Regions from separate parts of the Mesorhizobium sp. P2_C7 genome, predicted to be linked through region 1. Evidence: riboswitches for the same ligand, from Rfam matches in the RefSeq annotation. Region 1 holds a riboswitch; the other holds the start of a gene.

Region 1 (7,681 bases):
TTGCGCGTCACGGCGCGGTACATAAGCGGCTCCAAAACAATCCAGGTCGAACTGTCCTCGCTCCGGGCGAGCGGGTCAACGTGCGCGTCTTGTCGCGCCCGGCCTGAAAGGCAGGTGCCGACAAAGAATGTCATTTAAGTGACACATGACAATGGTGGTGTGCACGAAGCGGGCGACTCGGCGCTCTGTCGAACTGTTGAAAACGGCTATCACGCGGGCCGTCTTTTCTGGAGTGGCCAGGTCTCGATGGAACTCACCCTCATAGCCGCCTCGCTTTCGGTCGCTCTCATCCTTTCAAACCTCGCCAGCATCCTGCTCGCCGCTTCGCGTCTGAAGCTCCACCGCACCATCGCGCCGCCGGCCGGCAAGCCGCTGCCGGTGTCGATTATCGTGCCATCGCGTGGCGTCGAGCCGTTCACGCAGGAGACGCTGGAGCGCGCCCTCTCGCTCGACTGGCCGCGCTATGAACTAGTCTTTTGCGTCGCCCATGCGGACGATCCGGTGGTCAAGCTGATCCGTGCCGCCATCGCCCGTTCTCCCAAGGTGCCGGCGCGGCTGCTGATCGGCGACGACCGCATCAGCGCCAATCCGAAACTCAACAATTGCGTCAAGGGTTGGGAGGCAGCGCGCCACGATTGGGTTGTCCTGGCCGATTCCAACGTGTTGATGCCGAGAGACTACGTGCAGCACCTGATGGCTGCATGGCGGCCCGACACCGGCCTTGTCTGCTCGACGCCGATAGGCTCGCGGCCCGCTGGCTTCTGGGCCGAGGTCGAATGCGCTTTCCTCAACACGCTGCAAGCGCGCTGGCAATATGCCGGCGAGGCGCTTGGCCTCGGCTTTGCCCAGGGCAAGAGCATGCTCTGGAACAAGCCGATGCTCGACGCCAGTGGCGGCATCCGTGCGCTCGCCGCCGAGATCGCCGAGGACGCTGCCGCGACCAAGCTGGTCAATGGCCTTGGCCTGCGCGTCAATCTCGTCGCCGCGCCCTTCGAGCAACCGCTCGGCCGGCGCACCTTTGACGAAATCTGGTCGCGTCAGGCCCGTTGGGCGCGCCTGCGCCGCGTCACCTTCCCATGGTTTTTCGCACCCGAAATCCTGACCGGGGCAGTGGTGCCGCTGGCACTCGCGCTGTTGGCGGCGGCAAGCGCGGGCGTCAGCCTCTGGGCAACCGCCATTGCCGTGCTGGCGGCCTTCTACCTTCCGGAATGCGCCCTGGCCTGGTCCAAAGGCTGGTACCTGTCGCCGCGCATGGTCGCGGCGATCATGATGCGCGACCTGATCCTGCCGGCGATGTGGGCGCGCGGCTGGCTGGGTGGCGCCGTCGACTGGCGCGGCAACGCGATGACCATCGGCACCAAGGCGGCCGAGTTGGAAGAGACGCCGTCCGGCGCCTGATGGCCAAAGGCCTTTTACTTGGCCGCCTTCAGCGCCTGTTCGATGTCTTCCAGAAGATCGTCGGTATCCTCCAGGCCGACCGACAGTCTGAGCGTGCCCGGCCCGATGCCGAGTTCGGCACGCGCCTCGTCGCTCAGATTCTTGTGCGTCGTCGTCGCCGGATGGGTGATCAGGCTCTTGGCATCGCCGAGATTGTTGGAGATCAGCACGATGTCGAGGGCGTTCTGCAAGGCGAAGGCTGCCTGCTTGCCGCCCTTGACGTCCAGGCAGATCAGCGTCGAGCCGCCCGACATCTGCTTCTTGACGATGGCCGCTTGCGGGTGGTCGGCGCGGCCGGGATAGATGACGCGGGCGATTTCGGGCCGCTCGGCCAGGAAATCCGCGATCCTGCTGGCGCTTTCCGTTTGCTGGCGCACGCGCACCGGCAGTGTCTCCAGCCCTTTCAGCAGCGTCCAGGCATTGAACGGCGACAGGCTGGGGCCGGTGTGGCGGAAATAGTCGTGCAGGTTCTCGTCGATCCACTTCTTATCCGACAGGATGACGCCGCCGAGACAGCGGCCCTGGCCGTCAATATGCTTGGTCGCCGAGTAGACGACGATGTGCGCACCGAGCTGCAGCGGCTTCTGCTGCAGGGGCGTGGCAAAGACATTGTCGACGATCAGCCGCGCACCGATCGAATTGGCAAGCGCGGCAACCGCGGCGATGTCGACCACTTCCAGCGTCGGGTTGGTCGGGCTTTCCAGGAAGAACAGCTTGGTGTTCGGCTTGACCGCTTTTTCCCAGTTGGCGATGTCGGTGCCGTCGACCAGCGTCGCCTCGATGCCATATTTCGGCGCCAGTGTCTCGACCACCCAGCGGCAGGAGCCGAACAGCGCGCGTGCTGCCACGATATGATCGCCGGCCCTGGCGCTGCACAACAGCGCGGCCGTCACCGCGGCCATGCCGGATGCGGTGGCGCGCGCGTCCTCGGCGCCTTCGAGCGCGCACATGCGCTTTTCGAACATGTCGACGGTCGGGTTGGCGTAGCGCGAGTAGATGAACCCCGGCTCCTCACCCTTGAAGCGGGCTTCGGCGGCCTGCGCCGTTTCGTAGACATAGCCCTGGGTCAGGTACATCGCCTCGGAGGTTTCGCCGAAACCGGAACGCAGGGTTCCGCTATGCACGAGTGTCGTTTGAGGCTTCCAGTTACGCTTCTTGGTGCTCATCGCTTTGTTCCAGACACAAAAAAACCGGCCGCGAAAGTCGCAACCGGTCCATACGGCCTTGCGGCCCGACGGTCCTTTAGCGACTTGTTTAACGTGGCTGCAAGCCGACCGGCCAAATCACCACGGGATAACGACCCTTTAGACCCGCGCCACGCTTGCGTCAATTGCCGGCTTGATTAAGAGGTTTGTACCAAGCAGGTTCCGCAGCAGTGTTCCACGGTTTTGCGGCAGGAACCTGCGAACAGAAAACCGCCTGGCCCCAAGAATCGCCTGGCCTAGGAGTGGAGCCTTGCGGCAGACAGGCATTCTTCCCGATCAGGACATTTCGGCGCTGTTCCAGTCCGGTGCGCTGAAGTCGGCGCGCGCGTTCGATGCCGATCAGATCCAGCCGGCGAGCCTGGATCTGCGGCTCGGCGACAAGGCCTGGCGGGTGCGGGCCTCGTTCCTGCCGGGCCCCAACCACAAGGTTTCGGAAAAGCTCGACCGGCTGCAGCTGCACGAGATCAATCTTGCCGAGGGCGCGGTGCTGGAGACCGGCTGCGTCTATATCGTGCCCTTGCTTGAAAGCCTGGCATTGCCGGCGGACATTTCGGCCTCGGCCAATCCGAAGAGTTCGACCGGGCGGCTCGACATCTTCACCCGCGTCATGACCGATCGCGGCCACGAGTTCGACAAGATCGCCACCGGCTATCACGGCCCACTCTATCTCGAGGTCAGCCCGCGCACCTTTCCGATCGTCGTGCGTACCGGTTCGCGTCTGTCGCAAATCCGTTTCCGCACCGGCAATGCACTGCTCTCGGAAGCCGAGCTGCATGACCTGCATCGCGCCGAGATGCTGGTCGCAACCGAGCCGCCGAACATTTCCGGCGGCGGGATCGCGCTGTCGATCGATCTCAACGGCGATCAGAATGGCCTGGTCGGCTATCGCGGCAAGCATCACACCGGTCTCGTCGATGTAGACAAGCGCGCGGCACAAGAGGTCGTCGACTTCTGGGAGCCGATCCACAAGAGCGGCGCCGGCGAACTGGTGCTCGATCCCGATGAATTCTACATCCTCGTCAGCCAGGAAGCGGTGCATGTGCCGCCGCTCTACGCCGCCGAGATGACGCCGTTCGATCCGCTGGTAGGCGAGTTCCGCGTCCACTATGCCGGCTTCTTCGATCCGGGTTTCGGCCATTCGGCGTCCGGCGGCACCGGCAGTCGCGCGGTGCTCGAAGTGCGCAGCCACGAAGTGCCGTTCATCCTCGACCATGGCCAGATCGTCGGCCGGCTGGTCTACGAGCATATGCTGAAGCGGCCGCAGGCGCTCTACGGCACCGATCTCGGCTCCAACTACCAGGCGCAAGGCCTGAAGCTGTCCAAGCATTTCCGCCCAGCGCGCTGAACCCAATTCCCGTCGGGCAATACACTTGCCTGCGCTGGCTCGTCATGCTTGGCTGGCTTTCTGGTCGCCAAGTTGGCGGCGTTCAAGGGGAACCAAGAAAATGCGGATTTCAAAATGGATCATATCGGCAGCAGGTGCTGCCGTGTTGCTGATGGCGGCCGGCTCTCTGTCGGCGCAGGCTGCTGAGAAACTGAAGATCGGCACCGAGGGTGCCTATCCGCCGTTCAACACCATCACCCCGGACGGCAAAGTCGTCGGCTTCGATATCGACATCGCCAATGCGCTGTGCGCGCAGATGAAGGTCGAGTGCGAGATCGTCACCCAGGACTGGGACGGCATCATCCCCGCCCTGCAGGCCAAGAAATTCGATGCCATCATCGCCTCGATGAGCATCACCGAGGAGCGCAAGAAGCAGGTCTCCTTCACCAACAAATACTATACGACACCGCTCGCGCTGGTGGCGCCGAAGGATACCGAACTCACCTCGACCGAACCAGCAGCGCTTGCCGGCAAGACGGTCGGCGCCCAGGCTTCGACCACGCAGGCCGACTATGCCCAGAATGTCTATGGCAAGGCTGGCGCGGAGGCGAAACTCTACCCGACCCAGGAAGAGGCGATCACCGATCTGACGAACGGCCGTCTCGATGCCGTCATCTCTGACAAATTCGTGCTGGTGGACTGGTTGAAGAAGGCAAGCGACGGCTGCTGCAAGCTGGTCGGTGACGTCAAGGGCACGGAGACCCAGGCCGGCATTGCCGTTCGCCTGGAAGACACCGCGCTGCGCGACAAGCTCAATGCGGCAATAGACGCCATCGTCGCCGACGGTACCTACAAGAAGATCCAGGCCAAGTACTTCGACTTCGATATTTATTGAGGTTGAACCCCGTCCGGGTCAGCCGCGAAAGAGATGCTCTTTCGCGGCGCCCAGACAGCCATGAAATTGGCCGACAAAGAGCAGTTCGCGTACGGCCAAGCGTTTCCTGCCCCAAAATCCTCTGGTCGGTTTCTCCTCATCGAGCGAGGCGCTTGAGCCGGACTTCAAAGGAAACAACTGCTTGTCCAGGCAACCGAGAATATGGGCCCTGGCGGAGTCGATACCGCAGGCTCTGGCATTGTCGTTCAGCCTGTCGCTGCGAAGCGCGGACGTTATACGATCCGTATTGCCCATCAGAAAGCCTACTTGTGCTTTCGAATAACCAGTTGCCAGAAGACGCTTCGTCATCGCCGAGTGGGCTTCACGGTAGGACTTGGCGCTGCACTGACCAGCGCTAAAGGCCACCGATGGCGGCTGGATCAGGAACAGGGCCAGGCCCGCGAACAAAATGACAAGCCGCATTCTGTTCATTTTCCACTCCGCTATCTCAAAGCGCCTTCACCGCCACCTTCACCGGCTGCTCGATCTCGAGTGGGTTGCGCAGCGGCAGGCCAAAATCCTTGGCCTCGATTTCGAACACATCGCCGGCCTCGGTCTTGATGCCGTCGGCGAAGGACAGCGTCGCCGTTCCGAACATATGCACATGCACGTCGCCCGGCTGGCGGAAAGCCGCATATTTGAAGTGGTGGTGTTCGAGATTGGCTATGGTGTGCGACATGTTCGCTTCGCCAGACAGGAACGGCTTTTCCCACAGCACCTCGTTGTCGCGATAGATGCGCGAGCTGCCGCGGATGTCGGAGGGCAAGTCGCCGATCAATATTTCCGGCCCGAATGAGGCGTTGCGCAGCTTGGAGTGGGCCAGGAACAGATAGTTCACGCGCTCGGTGACGTGGTCGGAAAACTCGTTCGACAGCGTGAAGCCGACACGGAACGGCGCGCCGTCGTCGCCGATGACATAGATGCCGGCCACTTCCGGCTCTTCGCCGGCGTCCTTGGCGAAAGCCGGCGACAGCAGTGCGGCGCCTGGCGCCACCGCCATCGTGCCGTTGCCCTTGTAGAACCATTCCGGCTGCACGCCGATCTGGCCTTTCGCCGGCTTGCCGCCCTCCAGCCCCATGCGGAACATTTTCATCGAATCGGTCAGTTCCTCCTCGCCGTCCGTGCTCAGCTTCTTGTGCATGGAATCGCGCGTCGCGGCCGATCCGAGATGCGTCAGTCCGGTGCCGGTCAGATGCAGGTGCGCCGGATCGGGGTGGTTGATCGGCGAGAGCAGCCGCCCCTTCTTGTAGGCGGCATCGAGATCGATTGTCTCGCCAAGCCCCTTGCGTTCGATCAGCGCGACGAGCCCGACGCCGGTGCGGGCGGCCTCCATCGCCAGCGAATAGACGCTGCGCGCGCCATTGATGATCCGGGTCTTGCCGCCGTTGCGGGCAACGACGCGGATGGTCTCGGCGTCATCGAGAATCTGGGAGATCAGCATGATGAATCCTCTCTCATTTGCCTTGGCAGGGGCTGCCGGGGCGGCAAACCTTGCCCAGCGCGGCCAGGACCTCGTCCATGCCACGGGTGAAATTCTCCATTCGGATTGCGCTCGCGAGCCTGGTCCCTCAGGGACTTCTTTTCGTGCCGCCGGGCAGCGCCGCGATGTGACCCGTATGCCTTCCTGGTTCCCTCAGCCCTTGTTCTTGTTGTAGACGTCGAACACCACCGCGCCGAGCAGCACCAGGCCTTTCACCACCTGCTGCCAGTCGACATTGACGCCCATGATCGACATGCCGTTGTTCATCACGCCCATGATGAAGCCGCCGACCACCGCTCCGATGACCTGGCCGACACCACCCATCGCCGAGGCGCCGCCAATGAACACCGCGGCGATGACGTCAAGCTCGCTGCCAAGGCCTGCCGCCGGCACTGCCTGCCCAAGGCGGGCCGCGATGATCAGGCCGCCAAGCGCCGACAGCACGCCCATATTGACGAACACCATCAGCGTCAGTCGCTCGGTCTTGATGCCCGATAGCTGTGCCGCCTTGGCATTGCCGCCCATTGCGTAGATGCGCCGGCCGATCGTCATGCGTTTGGTGACGAACACGAACAGTGCGATCAGCACGCCCATCACCATGAGAACGATCGGCAGGCCCCTGTAGCTGGCGAACTGGTAGACTAGGAACAGCGCCAGCGCGCTGGTCACCAGGGTCTTGATGACAAACAGCGTGAAAGGCTCGGCTTCGTAGCCGTGCTGCTCGCGCGTGCGCCGTGCCTTGAGCCCGAAATACGCATAGGCGAGCACGGCGACGACGCCGATCAGGATCGTCGTCATGTGCAGCGTCAGGCCGCTGCCGATTATGGTCTTGCCGGCGGCGTTCACCGTCGGCGGGATCAGCGTCAAGGGGCCGATCACGTCCGGAATGAAGCCGGAACTGAGCGCCTTGAAGCCATCTGGAAGCGGTCCCACGGAAGACCCGCCACCCAGCAGCGCCTGGCAGATGCCGCGGAAGATGAGCATTCCGGCCAGCGTCACGATGAAGCTCGGTATTCGGTGATAGGCAATCCAGTAGCCTTGGGCCGCGCCGATGCCGCCGCCGATGATGAGGCAGATGATCGATACAACCAGCGGATTGCTGAGGGGGCCAAGCGGCCAGATGACCATCATCATTGCCGCCAGCGCGCCGATGAAACCGGCGACGGAGCCGACGCTGAGGTCGATATGGCCCGAAACGATCACCAGAAGCATACCCAGCGCCATCACGATGATGAAGCTGTTCTGCTGCACCAAATTGCTCAGGTTCACCGGCTTGAAGAGCGTGCCGGACGTGGTGAACT
Region 2 (7,681 bases), on a different contig from region 1:
GAACGTCACGACGGGCGCCCGCGCGCGCTCGATGCCTGCATTGCGGGCGGCATTGGCGCCTCGCCATTTCGCGCCGACATAGATCAGTCGCGGATCACGAATGCCGGCCAGTGCCGCCGCGGTTCCGTCCGTCGAGCCATCGTCGACGACAATATGCTCGAACCTCGGCATGCTCTGGGAAAGTACACTTTCCACGGCGCGCAATACCGCCTCACGCCTGTTGTGAGTCGGCGTGATGACCGTGATGAGAGGAGCGTGCTCTGTCTTCCCGGTCATACTGCGTCAGCCATTTCCAGCGAAAAAATACGCTTCCTGCCAGGTCTTTCGATCTTCAGGACGGTCAAATGGATCGGACTCCCCCTTCCATATCCCCCGTATTGGCGACGACGCTACAAAAAACAGGCGTACCTGTCACCCCATCGGGATGCTGCTCAATGCGCATGAAATGACGAATTTCAGAATTTAGCGCTTCAACTGCGACACTATTGCCGCGCCCTATGCTTGCGAATCGCCCTTGCGATGAATGACGCGTCTATGATCCGGATGCATTCCACTACGTCAGACGTAATCGCATCGCGGCCGGTGTTTGGGCAGATTGCCGTCGCGAGGCCGGCTGCTCGGCTTCGGTCCCAGAGGGAGTACTGTCATGACTGGTTACGCCGTTGCCCATATGCGCCAAGCCCGGATGGGTCCGCAGATCGTCGAATATCTGCAGAAGATCGATGCCACGCTGGCCCCTTTCGGCGGTCGTTTTCTGGTCCATGGCGGCGACGTCGAGGTCATCGAAAACGATTGGCAGGGCCACCTGATCATCATCGAATTTCCCGACAGGCCACACGTGCGCGGATGGTACAACTCGGCCGCCTATCAGGCGATACTGACGCTGCGGACCGACAACTCGGAAGCCGACGTGATCTTCGTTGATGGCGTTGAGCATCCGCATAAGGCCACGGATGTCCTTGACCAGGCGTGAAGTCGACAATAGCGCGGCGGGATTACCGTTTCAGCAAGAACACCGCCTGCTGGCCGAAGAAGTTCCAGAACCACCATGGCATCGACAGGCCGATCTTCTGGCCATTGGCGTCGAGCGCAGTTGCTTTTTCCACGGTAGCGCCAAGCTCGTCGCACAGATTGACGAAGTCGCGGATGGTGCAGAAATGGATGTTGGGCGTGTCGTACCAGGAATAGGGCAGGTCCGTGGTCACCGGCATGCGGCCATTGAGGAACAGCGACATGCGGACCCGCCAATGGCCGAAATTGGGGAAGGACACGATGGCGCGATTGCCGATCCTAAGCAGTTCCTTGAGAACCAGCTTCGGGTTGCGGGTGGCCTGCAGGGTCTGCGACAGGACGACGAAGTCAAAGCCCTTGTCGGGATAGAACTCGAGATCCTTGTCGGCATCGCCCTGGATGACGCTCAAGCCGCGCGCCACGCATTCGTTGACGCCACGCTGCGACAGTTCAAGGCCGCGGCCGTCGACCTGCTTGGTGTCCTGCAGCAATTCGAGCAGCGAGCCATCGCCCGAACCGACGTCGAGCACGCGCGATTGTGGCGGGATGAGGTTGGCGACGACTTCGAGGTCGACGCGCTGGTTGCGGGTGACGTTCACGATGCGAGCCCTCGCGCCCGTGCTGCGGAGCCGATGAAGCCATTGATCGCGGCAAACAATTCCGGCTCGTCGAGCAGGAAGGCGTCGTGGCCGCGATCGGTCTCGATCTCGACGAAGGATACCGACGCGCCGGCGGCGTTGAGCGCATGAACGATCGAGCGGCTCTCTTCGGTCGGGAACAGCCAGTCCGAGGTGAAGGACACTAGGCAGAAGCGGGTTTTCGTGCCGGCGAACGCATCCGCCAGCCGGCCGCCATGGTCGGCGGCAAGGTCGAAATAATCCATCGACCGCGTCATGTAGAGATAAGAATTGGCATCGAAGCGATCGACGAAGGTCATACCCTGGTGGCGCAGATAGCTCTCGATCTGGAAGTCGGCGTCGAAGCCGAAGGTGAGTGCCTCGCGATCCTGCAGATTGCGGCCGAACTTCCGATGCAGGGCAGCCTCCGACAGATAGGTGATGTGGGCGGCCATGCGCGCCACCGCCAAGCCCTTTTCCGGGCGCTTGCCGTGCTCGAAATATTTGCCGCCATGCCAGTCCGGATCCGCCATCACGGCCTGCCGGCCGACCTCATGGAAGGCGATGTTCTGCGAGGAATGGCGGGCGCCGGTGGCAATCGGCAGAGCCGAGAAGACGCGCTCCGGATAGCTGGACGCCCATTCCAGCACCTGCATGCCGCCCATCGAACCGCCGAGGACGCAAAACAGTTTTTCGATGCCGAAATGGTCGATCAGCATCTGCTGGGCGCGCACCATGTCCCGAATGGTGATGATCGGCAGGTCGAGCCCATAGGGCTTGCCGGTGGCGGGATTGGTCGAGGCCGGGCCGGTGGAGCCCAGACAACCGCCGATGACGTTGGAGCAGATGACGAAGAAACGGTTGGTATCGATGATCTTGCCAGGACCGATCAGCACTTCCCACCAGCCCGGCTTGCCGGTCACCGGATTGGTGCTGCCGACATGCTGGTCGCCGGTCAGCGCATGGCAGACGAGGATGGCGTTGGAACGGGCGTCGTTCAGTGTGCCGTAGGTCTGGTAGGCGATCTGGAACGGCGACAGCAGGGTGCCGGCATCGAGCTTTAGCGGCTTGTCGGGCCCAAAGCGCAGCACCGGGCTCGACGGCTGATCAGCCTCGTTGTTGGTTTTTCCAGCGCGCAGAGCGGCCATTGCATCCATCTCACACTTTGAATCCGCACGGTGCTTTCGAAAATCGATGCCGATGCGGTGTCCGGCCGGCGCGGACAACAAAAAACCGGCATTGCCGTCGCAAAGCCGGTTACAGGATGCAAACGGCCCTTTAGCAAGTTGTTTAACGTGGCTGCAAGCCGACCGGCCAAATCACCACGGAATTTCGTACCTCTTCTAGGACTGTGGTGCGCCCGCGTCAACGGCCAGCCGCGGTCCGGAGGTTGCCACCTCTCGACATTGCGGGCCGTGGCTTGTATTTCCGCTGCGGCTTCCAGACGGAAGCGTTCTCGACGGATTTTGCGACATGAGCCAGACACCGGACAAGGCACGTCCAACCCCGCGCGCGGGCATCATGGACATCGACGCCTATGTGCCGGGCAAGAGCACGGCGCCCGCCGGCGTCGCCAAGGTCTACAAGCTGTCGTCGAACGAGAATCCGCTGGGTCCGTCGCCGAAGGCGATCGAGGCCGCGCGGGAGATTGCTGCGAAGCTCGACATCTATCCCGATGGCACCGCCAGGCGGCTGCGTGAGGCGATCGCCGAGGTGCATGGTCTCAACGCGCAGAACATCATCTGTTCCAACGGCTCCGACGAAATTCTCGGCCTTCTGGCGCAGACCTATCTCGCTCCCGGCGACGAGGCGATTTTCACCGAACACGCCTTCATGGTCTACAAAATCTACATCCAGTCGGCCGGCGCAACTCCGGTCGCGGTCAAGGAGACCGATGAGCGTGCCGACATCGATGCGATGCTGACCGCCGTCACGCCGCGCACGAAAATCGTATTCCTCGCCAATCCCAACAACCCGACCGGCACCTATGTGCCGTTCCAAGAAGTGCGCCGCCTGCATGCCGGCCTGCCTAGAAATGTGCTTCTGGTGCTCGACGCGGCTTATGCCGAATATGTCCGCCGCAACGACTATGAAGCCGGCATCGAACTGGTCGGCGGCGCCGAGAACGTGGTGATGACCCGCACCTTCTCCAAGATCGGCCTGGGCGGGGCGCGGATAGGCTGGATGTACGCTCCAATGCACATCGTCGACGCCATCAATCGTGTGCGTGGCCCTTTCAACGTCAATGCCACTGCGATCGAGGCCGGCATCGCCGCTATCCGTGACCGCGACCACGTCCAACGCAGCGTGATGCACAACGAAACCTGGCTCACATGGTTGAGCGAGGAGTTCGGCAAGCTCGGGCTGCGGGTGACGCCAAGCGTCGGCAATTTCATCCTGATCCATTTTCCCGACGACCAGAACCATTCGGCCGCCGCGGCGGACGATTATCTGACGGCGCGCGGCTATATCCTGCGGCGCGTTTCCGGCTACGGCTTTCCCAACGCACTGCGCATGACCGTCGGCACCGAAGAGGCCAATCGCGGCGTTGTCGCTGCTCTCACGACATTCCTGAAAAGCTAGAACACCATGACATCACCGATGTTTGAAAAGATCGCGCTGGTCGGCATCGGCCTGATCGGCTCGTCACTGGCCCGCGTCATCCGTCGCGAGGGCCTCGCCCGCCACGTCGCCATCTCGACCCGCAGTGCCGCGACATTGGCGCGTGCGCAAGAGCTTGGGCTCGGCTCCTCTTACTCCAGCGATGCGAAGGAAGCGGTCCGCGATGCCGATCTGGTCATCGTCTCGGTGCCGGTCGGCTCGTCCGGCGCTGTGGCCGAGGAAATCGCGCCGGCGCTGAAGCAGGGTGCGATCCTCACCGATGTCGGCTCGACCAAGGCATCGGTCATCGCGCAGATGCAGCCCTATGTGCCTGATGGCGTGCATTTCATTCCGGGCCACCCACTGGCGGGCACGGAAAAATCCGGCCCCGATGCCGGATTCGCCGATCTGTTCGACAATCGCTGGTGCATCTTCACCCCGCTGCCCGACACCGACCCGGATGCGCTGGAGAGGCTGTCGGAATTCTGGCGCCGTTGCGGCGCCAACATCGACACCATGGATCCGCAGCATCACGACATGACGCTGGCCATCGTCTCGCACCTGCCGCACATCATCGCCTACAACATCGTCGGCACCGCCGACGATCTGCAGTCGGTGACCAAGTCCGAAGTCATCAAATATTCAGCTTCGGGTTTTCGCGATTTCACCCGTCTCGCCGCCTCGGATCCGACCATGTGGCGCGACGTCTGCCTGCACAACAAGGACGCCATCCTCGAAATGCTGGCACGGTTCTCGGAAGACCTGGCGTCGCTGCAGCGGGCGATCCGCTGGGGCGACGGCGAAAAGCTGTTCGATCTGTTCACCCGCACCCGCGCGGTGCGCCGCTCTATCATCGAGGCGGGCCAGGACATCGACGTACCCGATTTCGGTCGTCAGGCGGTCGAGCACCCGGCGAAGGCGTAGATCGGTTCTTCAGCCTGCTGGCCAGTGGCTTTTCATCATCGCCAGCGTCTCGGCCCGGTCCGGCGCGCCTAGCCGACCGCCGAAGCGCAGGCATTTGAGCGCGGCGGCCGCGCTGGCAAAGCGCAAGGCCTGCTCGACCGGCATGGCTTCCGCCAGTCCGACGGCGAAGGCGCCGTGAAAGACATCGCCGGCGGCCAGCGTGTCGACCGCCTTGATTTTCGGCGCCGCGACATGTCGCGATGATCCCGTCGCACGATCGAACCACCAGGTGCCAGCCGCGCCGCCGGTAACCGCGACAAACGCATCGCCGCGCCGGGCAAGTGCCTCACAGGCCTGGCGCGTATCCAGTTCTGCGCCGCACAGTATGCGCGCCGCCGGCTCGGAAGCCACGATATGGGAAGCCAGCGGCAGCAGAAGTTCCAGCACGTCCCTCGGCGCGGTATCGGCATCAAGGATCGCCGGCCGGCCGATGGCGTGCGCCGCCTCCAGGGCAAGCGCCGCGGCACCGGGCCAGCGGACATCGGCCAGCACGGCATCGAATGCGGAGAGGTCGGCGACCGGTAGAGCCTCGGGATCGGCTTGGGCCTGGCTGTCGTAGAACGGCACGATGATGCGCTCGCCATGCGCGTCGACCAGGATCGAGGCCAGCGCCGAGCGAGCGCCGTTGACGCGGCGCACGAATCTGCAATCGATGCCTTCTGCTTGGATCCCGGCGATCAGTTGATCGCCGACGGAATCGTCACCCGCGCTCGCCCACAGCGATACGTCGGCGCCCAGGCGATGTGCAGCACAGGCCGCGCTCGTCGCCATGCCCGAGGCGATCTGGACGCCGTCGGAGGCGATGAACTTGCCTTGGTGGTCGGGCAGCGTCTCGACACGCAGGATCGTATCCAGCGTCAGCGCGCCGACACTCAGCAGTCTCACGGGTTTTGCCATCGATGCGCTATTCCACCGGCTTGATCTTGCCCAGCGGAATGAAGCCGAGCGAGGCCTTGCCCTTGACCACCTTGAGCGGCATCGACGGCTGGTTGCCGAGCAGCGCCAGGCCAGCAAAGCCCTGCTCGATCTGCGTTTTTTGCTCGGGGATGGCACCGCCGAGGATCGCCGCCACGGCCTTCGGATCCTTCAGCGTGATCGTCAGGTCGGCGTCGATGAGACCATCGGCATCGACCGACAGCGGTCCGGAAACGGTGACGCGCGCCGTGCCTGACGACAGGTCGAGGTTGCGGATCTCGATCGCCTGGCCGCGCAGGCTCTTCACTTGCCTGCCGATCAGCGCGACGCCATTCTTCAGCGTCACGTCGCCGCTGGCATCGAGCGCCGGCAGCACCCGTCCGCCGATCGCCTCGGCATCGATCTCGAGATCGCTGAAATTGCCGAGATAGTTGATATCCCCGCCGTTAGGCTGCAATTGGCTGTCCGCCTTGCCGGCACTGAACAGTTCGACTGGATCGGTGTCATCAGCGGGATCGGTCTGGCCGGACAGGCCCTCGGCTTGCAGTGAAATCCGCCGTGGCAGCGGCCATGACAGTTTGACGTTGGCTTGCAGGTTGTCCCAGTCGATCCACAGCGGCATCATGCCTGGAACGGAGGTCCTGAGCGGACCGCGCAGATCGGCCACCGGCGACAGCGGCTGGATGATCTGGGCGACGGCATTGAAGCTGCCGGCCGAGGCGGCGATGTTCCTGGCATCGTCCTCATAAGCGAGATTGTCGCAGGAGACGGCAAAGCTCAGCGGATAGCCGCTGACCTGGAGATTGGCGCAGCCGGCCTCGACGCCACTCTTGTTGAGCGAGGCAACCGCTTTGTCGGCTTCACTTCGGACCCGGTCGGCCAGGTAGAACCAGCCAGCGCTGTAAATGGCGAACAGCACGACAATGAACGCGGCAAGCCAGAACAGGAGGCGTCGGCGCTTCGGTTGGCGTTCGTCACTTGACGTCATGCTTTGGCTCTCGTTAACGCAAGGGTGTTGTAGGCGGACTCGCGATTCCGACAACAACAGGTAGACAGAGGCGGACGGAAAAAACACCGATTCCGGTGTGGTGCTGCCATTCTTTACAATCAGGCGCGGCGATATGGGCGATTTTTGGGTGTTTGGCTATGGGTCGCTGATCTGGCGGCCGGGTTTCGCGCATGTCGAGACGCAGCGCGCCCGCCTGCACGGCTACCGGCGCTCGCTGTGCGTCTATTCCTTCGTGCATCGCGGCACGCGCCAGCGGCCGGGGCTGGTGCTCGGTCTTGACCGTGGTGGCTCCTGCGTCGGTTTGGCGTTCCGCGTGCCCGGCGAATTGCGCGACGAGGTCATCGCCTATCTGCGCGAGCGCGAGCTGGTCACCAACGTCTATCTCGAACGGACGCTCAAGATTCGCCTTGACGGCGGCCGGACGGTCGAAGCCGTGGCCTACATCGTCGACCGCCAGCACGAGCAATATGCCGGCGCGCTCGACGCGGCGCATGCAGCGGCCGTGGTGCGCGGCGCGGTCGGCCAGTCCGGCAACAATGAGGACTATGTGATCAGCACGCTGGAA

What was found. Region 1 has a riboswitch for S-adenosylmethionine ahead of AC1D2G_RS05730 (O-succinylhomoserine sulfhydrylase). Riboswitches for the same ligand answer to the same signal wherever they lie in the genome.
Region 2: another riboswitch for S-adenosylmethionine. It lies ahead of metX (homoserine O-acetyltransferase MetX); the one in region 1 lies ahead of AC1D2G_RS05730 (O-succinylhomoserine sulfhydrylase).

What each region holds. Positions count from the first base shown of each region.
Region 1 is NZ_JBFUDW010000002.1:145,984-153,664, reverse strand. Features, by position in the region: gene apaG (Co2+/Mg2+ efflux protein ApaG) at 1-23, opposite strand, end outside; gene AC1D2G_RS05735 (ceramide glucosyltransferase) at 247-1,398, shown strand; gene AC1D2G_RS05730 (O-succinylhomoserine sulfhydrylase) at 1,413-2,603, opposite strand; SAM riboswitch at 2,660-2,737, opposite strand; gene AC1D2G_RS05725 (2'-deoxycytidine 5'-triphosphate deaminase) at 2,893-3,987, shown strand; gene AC1D2G_RS05720 (ABC transporter substrate-binding protein) at 4,088-4,861, shown strand; gene AC1D2G_RS05715 (hypothetical protein) at 4,880-5,332, opposite strand; gene araD1 (AraD1 family protein) at 5,349-6,341, opposite strand; gene mmsB (multiple monosaccharide ABC transporter permease) at 6,534-7,681, opposite strand, start outside.
Region 2 is NZ_JBFUDW010000011.1:140,843-148,523, forward strand. Features, by position in the region: gene AC1D2G_RS22535 (glycosyltransferase family 2 protein) at 1-276, opposite strand, end outside; gene AC1D2G_RS22540 (DUF1330 domain-containing protein) at 647-973, shown strand; gene metW (methionine biosynthesis protein MetW) at 996-1,610, opposite strand; gene metX (homoserine O-acetyltransferase MetX) at 1,607-2,776, opposite strand; SAM riboswitch at 2,887-2,964, opposite strand; gene hisC (histidinol-phosphate transaminase) at 3,102-4,211, shown strand; gene AC1D2G_RS22560 (prephenate/arogenate dehydrogenase family protein) at 4,218-5,153, shown strand; gene AC1D2G_RS22565 (sugar kinase) at 5,163-6,089, opposite strand; gene AC1D2G_RS22570 (DUF2125 domain-containing protein) at 6,097-7,095, opposite strand; gene AC1D2G_RS22575 (gamma-glutamylcyclotransferase) at 7,229-7,681, shown strand, end outside.